4 regions of the Planococcus maritimus genome follow, and region 1 is predicted to be linked to each of the others. Evidence: riboswitches for the same ligand, from Rfam matches in the RefSeq annotation. Region 1 holds a riboswitch; each other region holds the start of a gene.
What was found. A riboswitch is a leader RNA that binds a small molecule or an ion and turns the genes downstream of it on or off. The one in region 1 is predicted to bind S-adenosylmethionine.

Region 1 (3,864 bases):
TTTGCTGATTGGAGGCAATACGCCGAATGCATCAGCCGTCAAGAAGACGATCGTTTTCGGGTGTCCTGCAACAGAAGGGACGACGATATTATCGATGGCATCGATCGGATAAGCTGCACGCGTATTTTCAGTCAGCGAGCCGTCATCGTAATCCGGGATGCGGGTATCTTCATCGACCACTACGTTTTCTAGTACCGAGCCGAAACGAATCGCGTCAAAAATTTGTGGTTCGTTTTCACGTGATAGATTAATTGTTTTGGCATAGCAGCCGCCTTCGATATTGAAGACGCCGTTATCGGACCAGCCATGCTCGTCGTCACCGATCAATTTGCGGTCTTCATCAGCCGACAAGGTTGTTTTTCCAGTACCTGAAAGGCCGAAGAACAAAGCAACATCATCGTTTTTGCCGACGTTTGCTGAGCAATGCATCGGGAGGATGTCTTTTTCAGGAAGGATATAGTTCATGATCGAGAAGATGGATTTCTTCATTTCGCCAGCGTATTCCGTACCGCCGATCAAGATGATTTTCTTTTCCATCGATACGATGATAAAGGTCTCAGAATCCGTTCCGTCCACTGCAGGGTCTGCGTGGAAAGTCGGAGCGTAAACGACAGTGAATTCAGCTTCATGCGTCTTCAATTCTTCCGCAGTAGGGCGGATAAACAATTGATGGGCGAATAGGTTATGCCAAGCGTATTCATTGATCGTCTGAATCGCCAGACGCGATTCAGGATCTGCACCGGCAAAGCCTTTGAAGACATACAAAGCGTCTTTTTCTTTCAAATGATTGATGACTTTAGCATATAGGTTTTCAAAAATATCAGAGGAAATCGGGCGATTGACAGTGCCCCAGTCAATTTTGTCTTTCGAAATTGCCTCTTCTACCATATACTTGTCTTTAGGCGAACGGCCTGTATATTTGCCAGTTTCCGCTTTGACAGCGCCTTCACGCGTAAGAACAGCCTCCCCGCGGGATGTTGCCGCTTCCACCAATTGGGGAACGGATAATTGCATATGGATATTCGAGCCGTTCACAAGCTCTTTCAAATCATTTGATAGGTTCACTGAAGTCATATATATGTACCTTCCTTTTCGTTTATTCCCAAATGAATGGGGAAGATGTATATTCGAACATTAGTATAACACATTGCCATGATTAGTCTATACTAATAACTAGAAATCTGTCGATGTTCGCGATTTGTGTTTATACAATAGTAGAAAAAGATGCATGCTTAAAAGTCTGACAACCGTTTCCTTTAAAAACGTTGACAGCGCTTGACTCATTCCGTATGATGGGAAATTGAACGGATACTCTTATTCCGAGCTGGTGGAGGGTGCAGGCCCTACGAAACCCGGCAACCTGCTGTTTATGCAGCGATGGTGCCCAACCTGAAGCAAGGCGTATGCCTTGGACGATAAGAGTGAAAGGTGCTTATGATGATTATTCCTTTCCTCATTGCTTAAAGATGAGAGAAGGGATTTTTTTATGGAATGCCCTTAATCCTCGTGTGCAGGCTGAAAAAGCTGGAAGTTCAATTCCCTCTAGGGAAACGGACTTGACATGGGAAAACGAGTACCGTATCAATTTCGAGAGCAATCTCGCAGGATATAAGGAGGAACTTTTTTTGACAAACCGTCGATTATTCACATCAGAATCAGTAACAGAGGGCCATCCGGATAAGATTTGCGACCAAATTTCAGATGCAATTCTGGATGCCATCCTAACAGAAGACCCAAATGCACGCGTGGCATGCGAAACCACTGTAACAACAGGACTTGTCCTTGTTGCAGGAGAGATCACGACATCTACTTACGTAGACATTCCAAAAGTTGTCCGCCAAACCGTCAAAGAAATTGGCTATACGCGCGCGAAATACGGATTCGACTCCGAGACGAGTGCTGTGTTAACGGCAATCGATGAGCAATCGGCGGATATCGCTGCAGGCGTCAACGTGGCACTTGAAGCTCGTGAAGGACAGATGACCGATAAGGAATTGGATGAAATTGGGGCAGGCGACCAAGGCTTGATGTTTGGTTATGCTTCCAACGAAACAGAAGAATTGATGCCATTGCCGATCAGCTTGGCGCACAAACTTGCACGCCGCCTGGCGGAAGTGCGCAAAGAAGAAATCTTGCCGTATTTGCGCCCTGATGGCAAAACGCAAGTAACGATTGAATACGATGAAAACAATCAACCGGTGCGTGTCGATACGATTGTCATTTCAACGCAGCATCATCCGGAAGTTTCTTTGGAGCAAATCCAGCGCAACTTGAAGGAATATGTCATCAATGAAGTCGTACCGGCTGAATTGCTTGATGCAGAGACAAAATACTTCATCAACCCGACTGGCCGCTTCGTAATCGGCGGGCCACAAGGCGATGCTGGTCTTACTGGCCGTAAAATCATTGTTGATACGTACGGTGGCTACGCAAGACACGGTGGAGGCGCATTCTCTGGTAAAGACGCAACGAAAGTTGACCGTTCCGGTGCTTATGCAGCCCGTTACGTCGCGAAAAATATCGTCGCTTCTGGACTTGCTGATAAGTGTGAAGTGCAGCTTGCCTATGCAATCGGCGTTGCACATCCGGTATCGATTGCGGTCGATACGTTCGGTACAGGCAAAGTCAGCGAAGATAAATTCATCGAACTAGTACGCGCGAACTTCGATTTGCGTCCAGCCGGCATCATCAAGATGTTGGATCTGCGCCGCCCAATTTACAAACAAACAGCGGCTTATGGCCACTTCGGACGCACGGATGTCGACCTTCCGTGGGAACGCACAGACAAAGCGGATGCTTTGAAACAACAAGCGAACGCATAAGAAAAAAGCAGGCGGAAAAATTCCGTCTGCTTTTTCTATTGAAGAGATTTATAGTAGGCGGCTTTTTCCGCATACTCCCGGACGATGCGTTCCATATCTGTTTTGTCCGCTTCGTTTAATTCGCGCACTACTTTTGCGGGGCGTCCGAATGCGAGCGTGCCGGCTGGAATGGTTTTTCCTTGCGGCACAAGGCTTCCGGCGCCGATAAAAGCACCTTCCCCGATCTCCGCGCCATCGAGGATTATCGAGCCCATGCCGACGAGCGCGCCTTTTCTCACGGTGCAGCTGTGCAAGGTCACTTGGTGGCCAATCGTTACATCGTCTTCAAGTATAAGAGGGGTGTTCGGACTTTGGTGTAACATTGATAAATCCTGGATATTGGTGTTGTTTCCGATAATGGTCGGGGCAACGTCTCCACGGATAACGGTATTGAACCAGACCGATGAATGAGCTCCGATTGTGACATCGCCTGTTATAGTCGAATAATCAGCGATAAATGCAGATTTGTCAATTTTTGGTGATTTGTCTTTATATGGATAGATCATGGCAAAGCTCCTTTAAGATTGATAAGATGTAATTAGTTCTAATCGTATCAAAACATTGGAAAAGGTCAATCGATCGAGCTGGATAAGGGAGGCGCGCGTTATGTGGAAGTGGCAAGCAGAAGGTGAAGCGAAAGGCGTCGTGGTGTTGATTCATAGTGCCTATGAGGAACATCAGCGTTATGCATGGCAAATCGAAAACTGGCGCAGGAATGGCTTTCATGTGTATATGGCTGATTTACCAGGCCACGGAACGCAGACATCAGCCGATGCTGTGCACCGGGAATCTTTCTATGATTACGACAAAACCGCTGCTGAACTGCTGCGCTTAGCGGCAGAAAATAACTTGCCGGTTATTCTTTCTGGACACGGGCTTGGCGCTTCGATCGCTATCCATGCGCTATCAGAAAATCGCCATCCTGTTGCTGGCGCCATCCTAAGCTCTCCTTGGTTTGAGCTGCAAAAAGTCCCGAGCAAGCCAACACTTGCCTTGTCCGGAC
Region 2 (3,864 bases), 1.3 Mb from region 1:
GAGACAGTGTATAAACAAGTTTTGCCTTGTTTCAACTCTCCGCTCGCTTCCGGCATATACAGGTCCAAGAATCTTCTTAAGTCGCCTTCATCCAATTCGTATTGCCCGAAGTTCTGGGTTTGTTCGTCCGGGTCGATTGGCTGCCCGCCGTCCGACCGTCCGACTTTTACGCCAGCGCCGTCGATGCTCGGGAAGCCGTAGAACATCATCTCGGGACCTTCCACAAAAAACCCCGGAAATTGATCGGCATCGTACATCTCCGGTGCTTCAAACCAGCCGACCGCTTTGCGCGTCGGTTGGATCGGCAATTGCAGGTCCGGCAACAGTTTCTTCGCCCAAGCCCCAGCTGTAACGATCACTTTTTCAGCATAGAAAACACCGTGCGCGGTAGAAATTTTCACGTGATCCCCTTCCTGTATATCGATGTGCTGGACGGGTGTATTCGGCACATAGTGAACGCCGTTTTCAAGCGCCAGTTTTTTGTAAGCACGGATGGCATTTTCGCTGTACAACACGCCTGCCTGTTCCTCAAAGCAGCCGATGAAATGCTCGGGCACAGTGAAGCCAGGCCACCTTTCCTGGATGGCGCCGCTGCTCAATATTTCGAGCGGCAAGCCGTAGCTATTGGCGGCTGCGATGCTTTCGAGCAGAAAAGAGGAGTCTTGCGGGCCGAGTCCGATGACCCCGGTCTTGTCGAACACCTTGTAGCCGGTCTGCTTCTCCAAGTCTTCCCATAATTGCTGCGCGCGCAACACTAACCTAACGTAATGCCTGCCTTCCCCGTAGGCATGGCGGATCAATCGTGTGTCTCCGTGATGGCTGCCGTTCGCATGGGGTGGGTCGAATGCATCGATCACCAATGTCTTCTTGCCTTGCTGTGCCAAAAAGGCGCCGGCGGCCATGCCCATCGTGCCGGCACCGACAATGGCGACATCAAAAACAGTTTCTTCGCTCATCTTGTGTTCACTCCGCTCTTGTATTGGATACATGCCGCCCCGAAGCCCGGCAGCAATGGAATATTAAATCGATGGTATGCAATCCGGCAGGCTTTGTCAATTTCCTCCTGAATTTTTATGCGGAATTTTGATTTATTTTCAAAAAGAGTTTGACAGCAAGGGCTATCTCAAATACTATCGTTAATATGTTAAAAAAATTAAATAACTTATCCAGAGAGACTGAGGGACAGGCCCTATGACGTCCAGCAACCATCATGTTCATGAGAGGTGCTAATTCCTGCAGGATGTATTCATTCTGAGAGATAAGAAATTGGTCAAAGCCTCTTTCCTATTGAAAGAGGCTTTTTTGCATCCAAAAACGGGAAGGGCGCTTGAAAAAGGCCAGGAAGTCTACTGAAACCATAAAAAATCGCATTCAAAAAGGAGCTTGAACCATGAAAAGAAATGCTTACGTAATCGCAACCGCCTGCTTAGTGGGGCTTGCCGGGGCACTAGCCGGCTGTTCGTCGGGAGAGACAGCAAACGCTGACGGAGACCAAGTGATACGCGTTGGGACACAAAATGACTATCCGCCTTTCGCTTTCGCGGATGACGCCAACCAATTGACGGGCTACGACGTGGACATGATGAAAGCCGTCGATGAACAATTGGACGGCTACACGTTCGAATATGTCGCTGTGCCGTGGGACAGCATGTTCCTCGCACTCGAGTCGAATAAAATCCAGGCCATCGCCGACCAAGTGGCGAAAACGCCGGAACGCCAAGAAAAGTATTTGTTCACCGATGAATCGTATTTCGCAGCGGAAACGGTCATTGCAGTAAAAGAAGGCCGCGAAGACATCCAAACGATTGAAGATTTGGAAGGCAAAGCGGTCGGGGCGTTGGCGGGCGATTCTTACACCTTATTGCTGGAGGAATATAACGAAACCGCCGCCGAGCCGATTGAATTGAAATACAGCGAAAGCGGTAACCCGTCGGAAATTCTGCAGGATGTGCAGAACGGCCGTGTCGACGCATACGTCAACGACCCGATCATGATGAACGCGGTACTGGAAAAAAATGAACTCGGCGTGGAGATTGTCGGCCAATCCTTAGTCAATGACGACATGGGAATCGTCTTGAAAGACGAAGAAAAAGGCCAGGAATTGAAGGCCTTGATTGACCCGATCTTGAAACAGCTGAAAGAAGACGGCACCTTGTCCGAACTGTCCGAGAAATGGACCGGCGGCGACTACATCCCTGAATAAGCTAGCGGAAGGACAGAGACAATGGAAAACTTACTGGATGTGAATTTCTTAATCGAGAGCTTTCCCGCCATCCTCTCCAGGCTGCCGGTTACGATCGGCATCGCAGTCGGCTCGCTGCTATTGAGTTTACTCATCGGCGTGGCTGCGGCATTGATCAAAATCTACAAAGTGCCTGTGCTGAGCGTCATCACGTCGATCTATATCTCCTTTATCCGAGGGACGCCTTTATTGGTTCAGATTTACCTGGTGTTTTACGGGATTCCGAAAATCATTTATTTTCTTCAGAGCGAATACGGCTGGCTTCAGTCGGCGGATGTCAATAGCATTGCCCCGGAATTCTATGCGCTGATGGCCTTTTCCATCAATTTGGGCGCGTATCTATCCGAGACGATCCGTTCGGCAATCGAATCGGTCGACCGCGGGCAGTTCGAAGCCGCCAAAGCGATTGGCATGACGCCTGTTCAGATGATGCTGAAGATCGTCTTTCCGCAAGCTCTGACGGTAGCGATCCCGAACCTTGGCAATATGTTCATCAGCACCATCAAAGACACTTCGCTCGTGTTCATCATCGGCGTCATCGATATCATGGGGCAGGCAAAAATCCTCGGCTCCCGGGGTTTGGCGTTCTTTGAAGTGTATATCGCCGTCTCGATCGTCTATTGGATCTTGTGCATTGCCGTCGAGCGCTTATTGGTGAAGATCGAGAAGCGTGCACGCAGATATGAAAGAGGGATTGCTTGATGATTAAATTAGAGAACTTGCATAAATATTACGACCGCCAGCATGTGTTGAAAGGCATCGATTTAACCGTCGAAAAAGGCGAAGTGGTGGCGGTCCTCGGGCCAAGCGGTTCTGGGAAGTCGACGCTGTTGCGCTGCATCAATTTTCTGGAAGATCCGACGAGCGGCATCGTGGAAATCGGTGGAAAGCGGGTGGATGCGGCGGCCGCTAAGAAAAAAGAAGTCTTCGCGCTCAGAACAGCAACAGGGATGGTGTTCCAGCAATACAACCTGTTCAAGAATCTGACCGTGCTACAAAATGTCTCCGTCGGTTTGACGAGCGTTAAGCGGATGAAAAAAAACACGGCTGACAAGAAAAGCATCGAGATGCTGGAACAAGTCGGCTTGTCGAATAAACTGAGCCATTACCCCGCCCAATTATCCGGCGGCCAGCAACAGCGCGTCGGCATCGCCCGGGCGCTCGCTTTGGATCCTGAAGTGCTGTTATTCGACGAACCAACGTCTTCCTTGGACCCCGAACTGGTCGATGAAGTATTGGCCACCATCCGCCGCGTCGCGGACACCGGAAAAACGATGTTCATCGTGACCCATGAATTGAGTTTTGCGCGGGAAATTTCGGACCGCGTCATCTTTATGGAAGACGGCGTCATCATCGAGCAAGGAACGGCTGAGCAAATCTTCACCGAGCCCGCCGTCGAAAGAACGAGACAATTTTTAGGAAAAGCCGTCCAAGGCTGAGGGAATAAAGTGAAACGACTGAGAGCGGAAGGATGGTTTGGGATGAACCCGATTGAACAGGTATTGAACGAGTTCCCGGTCCTGATCGTGGACGGGGCCATGGCGACAGAGCTTGAAAACTATGGATGCAATTTGAATGATTCCTTATGGTCAGCGAAAATATTGATGGAAAAACCGGAGTTA
Region 3 (3,864 bases), 1.5 Mb from region 1:
TGCTGGTGAGTCGTTGAAGCCGGATGGATGATCAATGATTTGGCGTCGCCAACATTCGCGACATGCGACCATAAATGAACGCCATCGATGACTTTGCGTCCTGCTTCTCTTCCGCCTTTGATGCCGAAATTGACGATCGACCCGTAGCTGTCTTTCAAATATTTATCAGCAAGTGTTTTCGATGGATGGCCTTCGAGACCCAGGTAATTGACCCACTCGACTTGCGGATGGCCTTTTAAGTATTCTGCAACTTTTTGCGCATTCGTCGCATGGCGCGGAATCCGCAGATGCAAGGTTTCAAGTCCCTGCAACAAGGCATGGGCGCTGTCCGCGCTGAGCGATGGGCCGAAATCACGCAATAGCTGGACGCGCAATTTGGTAGCGAACGCCGCTTCCGGCACGTCGATGCCAAAACGGATGCCGTGGTAGCTTTCGTCCGGCTCGGTATAGTTCGGGAAGCGTGGATTGTCCCAGTTAAAGCGCCCCGCATCGACCGCTACGCCGCCGATTGTCGTCCCGTGCCCGCCGATCCATTTCGTGGCGGAATGGATCACTACGTCTGCTCCAAATTCGATCGGATTGCTGACGAAAGGAGAAGCGAATGTGTTATCGATCAATAATGGAACTCCATTTTCGTGGGCGATATCCGCGACTCGTTCCACATCGAATACGTTCAAACTAGGATTTCCAATGATTTCGCCAAACAAGGCTTTCGTCTTGTCTGTAATCGCTGCACGGAAATTTTCAGGGTCGGTCGCATCAACGAATTTTACGTTAATGCCATAACGCGGCAAGGTATTGGCGAAGAGATTATACGTACCTCCATATAGGTTGCTGTCCGCAATAATTTCATCTCCCGCTTCAGCGATATTCAATACAGAGAATGCAATGGCGGCCATTCCGGAAGACAAAGCAACCGCTGCCGTTCCGCCTTCAAGTAATGCGACGCGTTGTTCGAATACATCGACTGTTGGGTTCATGATCCGCGAATAAATATTGCCCGCTTCTTTCAAGCCGAATAGGTTTTGTGCGTGCTCTGTATCTTTGAATACATAAGAAGTCGTTTTATGGACCGGTACGCCGCGTGCCCCTGTTACTGGATCGGGTTCTTGGCCGCCGTGTAAAAGTAGAGTTTCTGGTTTAAAGTTTGTCATTGTTCATTCCTCCTGTTTTTGTGATCGGTTATTCGGATTTGAGGAGGACAGAAAAAGACCCTCTTCAGAAAGAAGAGGGCCGTTAGTTACGGATTTGCCTCCTCTTATCTTTCAGCGACGCAAATGCGCACTGTAGGATTTAGCACCTTTCCAGACATGAGCCTGTTGGTTGCCGGGCATCGTAGGGCCTATTCCCTCCGCCTCTCGTGATAAGAGTATTTAGTTTTTTTTTTGCTTGTGGAACAGTATAGAGTGCAGCGATACTTAAAGTCAAGTGTATTTTTCTAAAAATTTAAACTACTATATAAACGAAATTTCCCCCAAAAAAATTTTAACAAACATGTTGACTTTTTCGCTATTTCAAAATAGAGTAGGAATCACGAATTGAATAGCTTACATCACTTTCTTATCCAGAGAAACCGAGGGACAGGCCCTATGACGTTTCGGCAGCAGATTCGCAAACCAGCGAAAACTGTGCTAATTCCTGCAAATGCTCTAGCATTTGGAAGATGAGAATGAGATGGTTTCATATTTTGGAGCCCTCTTTTTTCTTGCGCATAAGAAAAAAGAGGGCTTTTTGTTGTTATTTCAAGAAAGTGTTCGTTTGCACTCATTCGAATCGTTATTTGCAGCCACAGGAGGGACACCATGATTCAATTTGAAGCAGTCAAGAAAACTTATGTATCCGGAAAACAGCAAGTCCATGCACTCAATGGCATCGACTTGACCGTTGAGACCGGAGAAATTTACGGCGTCATCGGATTCAGCGGCGCTGGAAAAAGCTCGTTGATCCGCACCGTGAATTTGCTCGAACGCCCATCAACAGGGCGCGTGCTGATCCACGGAGAGGATATTTCCACGTTGAGCGCACGCAAAATTCGCGACACACGAAAAGACATCGGCATGATCTTCCAGCATTTCAATTTGCTGAATTCAAAAACCGTGCATCATAATATCGCGATGCCACTGCTTTTGGCCAAGACACCAAAAGCGGAAATCGATCGGAAAGTAGCTGAGCTTTTGGAATTTGTCGGACTCGCCGACCAGGCCAAAAAATACCCGGATCAATTATCCGGCGGTCAAAAGCAGCGCATCGGCATCGCTAGAGCCTTGGCGACCAACCCGTCCATTCTTCTTTGCGACGAAGCAACGTCTGCACTCGATCCGCAGACGACCCAGTCTATCTTGGATCTACTGCGCCGGATCAACAAAGAATACAATATCACCATCTTGCTCATCACCCATGAGATGGGCGTTATCCGTGAAATCTGTGACAAAGTGGCCGTCTTGGAAGAAGGACGCGTCATCGAGCAAGGCAGCGTGTTTGAAGTATTCACCAATCCACAGCACGCGACGACAAAGCGCTTTGTTCGTTCTGTCATGAATGACGAGCTGCCCGATTCGTTGCTCGAACAGATTCGCCAAAACGACGGCACTCGGCCCATTTATCGTGTGCAGTTTACCGGAAATTCAGTCGGCCAGCCGTTCATGTCAAGAGTATCGCGTGAGTTTCAGCTTGATTTGAATGTGTTGTTTGGCAATATTACAGAACTTCAGGGCATTCCATACGGCAATTTGATCGTTGAATTCGATGGCGCTCTTGCAGAGATCGACCGCGCCCTCGCTTCGATTCGTAAAGATAAGATTCAAGTAGAGGAGGTCCAACAATATGCAGGTTGATCAATCACAAATTTTAGAAGCTTTATGGGAAACGCTTTATATGACCGGCGCATCCTTCGTATTCTCCCTTGTCATCGGCTTGCCGCTTGGTATCTTGCTGGTCGTTACAAGAAAGGGCCATCTACTCGAAAACGAAGCTGTATTTAACGTATTGAACATTGTCATCAATATTTTCCGCTCAGTGCCATTCATCATTTTGATGGTTGCCATCATTCCGCTGACACGCATCATCGTTGGTACATCAATCGGTACAGCGGCAGCCATCGTCCCGTTGGTATTTTACGCCGGGCCATACATCGCCCGACTCATCGAAAACTCTTTGCTCGAAGTCGATAAAGGCGTCATCGAAGCCGCCCAGGCGATGGGTGCTTCTCCCGGACAAATCATTTTCCGATTCCTGATCCCGGAAGCGCTCAGTTCACTTGTTTTGGCGTTGACGATCGCTATCGTCGGCTTGATCGGCGCATCCGCCATGGCAGGTGCCATTGGTGGCGGCGGGCTTGGCGACTTGGCCATCACTTACGGCTATCAGCGATTCGACACAGTGGTCATGCTGTTGACGGTCGCCATTCTCGTTGTCTTAGTCCAAGGCGTCCAATCACTCGGCAACTTGATGTCCCGCAGAGTTCGACGTAGTTAATTTTATTCTCACCAAGTTCTACATCTATCAAATCAACTATCATAAAACCAATTGGAGGATTTCATTATGAAAAAAATAACAGCACTTTTAGCCACAGCCGGATTAGCTACACTTCTTACCGCTTGCGGAGACGACAGTTCAGCTGACGAAACAACGAAAGTGACACTCGGCATCAGTGGATCAGATACGACGATTTGGGATTACGTCGGGGACAAAGCCGCCAAAGAAGGCATCGAGCTCGACATCATCACGTTCTCGGATTACGTAGCCCCGAACTTGGCACTCGCTGAAGGCGAACTCGACTTAAACGCATTCCAGACGATTTCTTATTTCGATGAATTTGTTGAAGAACATAATGTCGACATCGTGCCGATTGGCTCTACTGTTATC
Region 4 (3,864 bases), 640 kb from region 1:
TCCATATTTGAAATTCCCAGATCGGGCCCATCTCATCATGGGTTGGGTTGGGCTTGCGATCATCGCCTTCACGGGCATGGTGTTGCCAGTCTCGACTGTCTTCCCGGGATTTGCGGCATTGTTGCCGACGGGCGGAGTGATCTTGGTCATTATCGCCAGTGAAAACGGCCAGGCGTTCGGCGTGCAGAAATTGCTCGGCTCGAAACCGTTCCAGTATTTCGGCAGCATTTCCTACGGTTTTTATTTATGGCATTGGCCGCTGTTGGTGTTCTATTATGCCTACTTCAACACAGATACGGTAACCACTCCGGCAGGTCTTACCATACTCGGAATTACGTTCATCTTGTCCGTCCTGACGATTCGACTCGTCGAAAAGCCAGTACGCGAAATGCCGATCAAGCATTCGAAAAAACGCTTATCGAAAGTGCTGGTCGCTTTGATGACACCGGCGATTTTAATCGGCCTCTCGTGGGGCGTTTTCGTCCAGGCGAGCAGCAGCAATGACGAGCCGGTAACCATCGAAGACAATCCAGGCGCGCGCGCCGTATTGGAAAATATCCAGCCGGCGGAAGATGCGGAACTGCAGCCAGACTTCTTGTCGGCGAAAGAAGATTTGCCGACCTTCTACAGCAATAAAGATTGCTTCCTGACAGGCAGCGTCAGCTCCACGCTGAAAGAATGTTCGTTCGGCGTCACGGAAAATCCTGAACATGTCGTCGCACTCGTGGGCGGTTCGCATTCGGGGCATTGGTTCCCGGCACTTGAAGCTGTCGCAGAAGAGCTGAACATGCGCATCGATGTTTACAACAAAGATGCGTGCCGATTCTCAAGCGGCGATTTTGATGGCCAGCTGGATGACGCGTGCATGACCTGGAACGATAATTTGCAAGAACGCTTGATGGCAGAGCCGCCTGATTTGATCTTTACCACAGCAACGGTAAATTCAGGAGATACGGTGCCAAAAGGTTACATCAATAAATGGAAAGAATTCGAAGGCGTGGCGGAGATCTTTGCCGTGCGCGACAATCCGCGTATGAAAACCGATCCGACGATCTGCCTTGATGGTTCGAGCGTAGAAGAATGTTCGGTTGAGCGCAGTAAAGGCCTTGCGGATGTCGTGCCATGGGAAAACACGGAAGGCATTCCGGACAACGTCACGTTTGCCGATATGTCCGAGTATTTCTGTACAGACGATACGTGCCCGCCAGTTGTGGGCAATGTATTGGTATATCGCGATAAGCACCATTTAACGACGCTGTATTCGCAAACGATGGGGCCGGCATTGAAAGAACATCTCGAACCGGCTCTTGAAAATTTAAACTGATGAATACCGAACGCCCCCGGAAGCTTAGCCTTCCGGGGGCGTTTTTCGATTGGCGCTTTGTGCAGGGGAAATGAAGGGCGTGTCGAAAGAGTTACGAAGGAATGCGCAGCAAAATCGGAAAGGGGTATGGGACATGAAACGCATATGGCCGATTTTAGCATTGACATCACTCGGAGCATACGGGGCTTATCGAAAGTACAAAGACATGACGCGGCTTATCAAGCCGACATGGCCGGAAGTCCGGCATGCCGGCGAAGTGGAAGAGGCGAGGACGGCGCATCTGCCAAAACCGATCGCCAAATGGCTGGAGACGATCGGCGCAGTCGGCCGTGAGCAGGTGATGGGCGTTTATGTAAAGCAAGTGGGCTGGATGAAGACCAAACCTGACCAGGAAGAATGGACCGAATCGACTGCTGAGCAATATAGCTTTGTCGAACCGCCATCGTTTTATTGGAAAGCGCGCATGAAAATCGATGGCCTATTCGTTACCGGATCCGATAGTTTCCGTGACGGCCGTGCAGGCATGCGCATCCGCTTTGCGGGGCTGGTGCCGATCAACCGGGCGATTCCGGACGGCAAGCGTGATGAATCGGCACTTCAGCGCTTTTTAATGGAGATGGTCTGGCTGCCAGGACTGGCTTTTAGCCCGTACGTGCGTTTTTTCAATAGCAGTGAACGATCCGTGGAAGCCGAGATGAGCTATAACGGGTCGACCGCCAATGTCACCTTCGAGTTTGATGAATCTGGGCGCATGAAACGAGCGCGGGCGATGCGCTATAAAGATATTGGTGAAGAGGCCAAGCGCTTGCCATGCATCGCCGAAGTGCACGAATGGCAAATAATCGACGGCATCGAAATGCCAAGACGCGTCGATATTACATGGATCATCGATGGCAAACCCTTCACTTGGTATAAATTTACCGTCGAGCAAGCCGCCTTCAACCCGCGGGTGCCGGATGCCTGGTAAGTAAGTGGGGGATTTAACAGAAAGTTTGTTGTTTTTTGATAAATTTTCTTGACCCAAATCACCTCAGGGGGTATCATGTGGAAATACTTAAAATTGAATAGTGAATTCTTATCTAGAGAAGTCGAGGGACTGGCCCGATGACGCTTCAGCAACCAGCCACTAAGGTCAGGTGCTAATTCCAGCAGGCACACGCCTGGCAGATGAAAAGGAACGAGTTCGATATCGTAAAGCCTTCTTTTTCATGGAAGGCTTTTTTTGTTTCATATCGATGCGTCCGCAGCTGCATGGCAAATCAACCGGAGGAGGACGAATCATGTTATTAGATGAATTGAACAAACGGATGCTGACGGCGGATGGAGCCATGGGGACATTGCTGTACTCGTACGGCATCGAATATTGCAACGAGGAACTGAATATCCAGCGCCCCGAAGTGATCGAGAAAATTCATCGTGATTACATCGCGGCGGGAGCGGACATTATCCAAACGAACACATACGGGGCAAATGCCCACAAACTGGCTCGCTACGGGCTAGAAGATCAGGTAGAGTCGATCAATAAAGCAGCGATGGCCATCGCCCGTAAAGCCGCAAAAGATAGCGGGCAGTTTGTGCTCGGCACGATCGGCGGCATTCGCGGCATTCGTAAAAGCGATGCGACATTGGACGAAATCGTCGCCATGGTTGACCAGCAAGCGCAGCACCTGTTATCCGGCGATCCGGACGGTTTATTGCTCGAGACGTATTATGATTTCGAGGAACTCGCAGCGACCGTTACTCATTTAAAAAAATTGACCGACGCGCCGCTCATTGCCCAGTTGTCAATGCATGAACCGGGCATTTTGCAAAATGGCATGAATTTGAACGAAGGCTTGAAACGTCTTGACGCACTCGGTGCAGAAATCGTCGGCGTCAACTGCCGTCTTGGCCCGCACCATACAATCCAGGCGTTCGAAGGCGTCGAACTGCCGGAAAAAGCGTTTTTATCGGCTTATCCGAACGCCTCACTCCTCGATATCGAAGACGGGCGCATTGTCTATGAATCAGAAGCCGATTATTTTGGCCGTGCAGCGCTGCTGTTGCGCGAAGAAGGCGTGCGCCTTATCGGTGGCTGTTGCGGCACGACGCCGAAACATATCGAAGCGGTCAAAAAACGCATCGGTCACTTGCAGCCGATCACTGAAAAGAAAGTCGAAGAGAAAAAGCCGATTGTCATTCGCGAAGCAGAAGCCTTGAAAGACAAGCCTTTGCACGAAAAAGCAAAAACCGAGCGGACGATCATCGTCGAGCTGGATACACCGCGCCATTTGGAAATCGATAAATTTCTCGAGGGGTCTAAAGCATTGGACGCGGAAGGCATCGATGCTATCACGATGGCCGATAATTCACTCGCGTCGCCGCGTATCAGCAATATGGCGATGGGCTCGATCCTCAAGCACCAGCAAGATGTCAGACCTCTTGCGCATATTACGTGCCGCGACCGCAATTTGATCGGCCTGCAATCGCATTTAATGGGGCTCGACGCACTAGGTATCCACGATATACTCGCCGTCACGGGCGACCCAACAAAAGTCGGC

Region 2: linked by a shared signal. The riboswitch ahead of BBI11_RS15880 (transporter substrate-binding domain-containing protein) and the one ahead of metK (methionine adenosyltransferase) in region 1 are both predicted to bind S-adenosylmethionine.
Region 3: linked by a shared signal. The riboswitch ahead of BBI11_RS13585 (O-acetylhomoserine aminocarboxypropyltransferase/cysteine synthase family protein) and the one ahead of metK (methionine adenosyltransferase) in region 1 are both predicted to bind S-adenosylmethionine.
Region 4: linked by a shared signal. The riboswitch ahead of BBI11_RS03075 (bifunctional homocysteine S-methyltransferase/methylenetetrahydrofolate reductase) and the one ahead of metK (methionine adenosyltransferase) in region 1 are both predicted to bind S-adenosylmethionine.

The regions. Positions count from the first base shown of each region.
Region 1 covers NZ_CP016538.2:1,219,816-1,223,679, forward strand. Annotated here, with positions in the region: gene pckA (phosphoenolpyruvate carboxykinase (ATP)) at 1-1,074, opposite strand, end outside; SAM riboswitch class I at 1,312-1,422, shown strand; gene metK (methionine adenosyltransferase) at 1,626-2,822, shown strand; gene BBI11_RS06185 (gamma carbonic anhydrase) at 2,858-3,367, opposite strand; gene BBI11_RS06190 (alpha/beta hydrolase) at 3,468-3,864, shown strand, end outside.
Region 2 covers NZ_CP016538.2:3,208,639-3,212,502, reverse strand. Annotated here, with positions in the region: gene solA (N-methyl-L-tryptophan oxidase) at 1-956, opposite strand, end outside; SAM riboswitch class I at 1,160-1,265, shown strand; gene BBI11_RS15880 (transporter substrate-binding domain-containing protein) at 1,391-2,203, shown strand; gene BBI11_RS15875 (amino acid ABC transporter permease) at 2,225-2,944, shown strand; gene BBI11_RS15870 (amino acid ABC transporter ATP-binding protein) at 2,944-3,681, shown strand; gene mmuM (homocysteine S-methyltransferase) at 3,724-3,864, shown strand, end outside.
Region 3 covers NZ_CP016538.2:2,743,906-2,747,769, forward strand. Annotated here, with positions in the region: gene BBI11_RS13585 (O-acetylhomoserine aminocarboxypropyltransferase/cysteine synthase family protein) at 1-1,154, opposite strand, end outside; SAM riboswitch class I at 1,256-1,370, opposite strand; SAM riboswitch class I at 1,558-1,670, shown strand; gene BBI11_RS13590 (methionine ABC transporter ATP-binding protein) at 1,803-2,834, shown strand; gene BBI11_RS13595 (methionine ABC transporter permease) at 2,824-3,474, shown strand; gene BBI11_RS13600 (MetQ/NlpA family ABC transporter substrate-binding protein) at 3,541-3,864, shown strand, end outside.
Region 4 covers NZ_CP016538.2:584,459-588,322, forward strand. Annotated here, with positions in the region: gene BBI11_RS03065 (acyltransferase family protein) at 1-1,324, shown strand, start outside; gene BBI11_RS03070 (DUF6920 family protein) at 1,458-2,291, shown strand; SAM riboswitch class I at 2,397-2,498, shown strand; gene BBI11_RS03075 (bifunctional homocysteine S-methyltransferase/methylenetetrahydrofolate reductase) at 2,602-3,864, shown strand, end outside.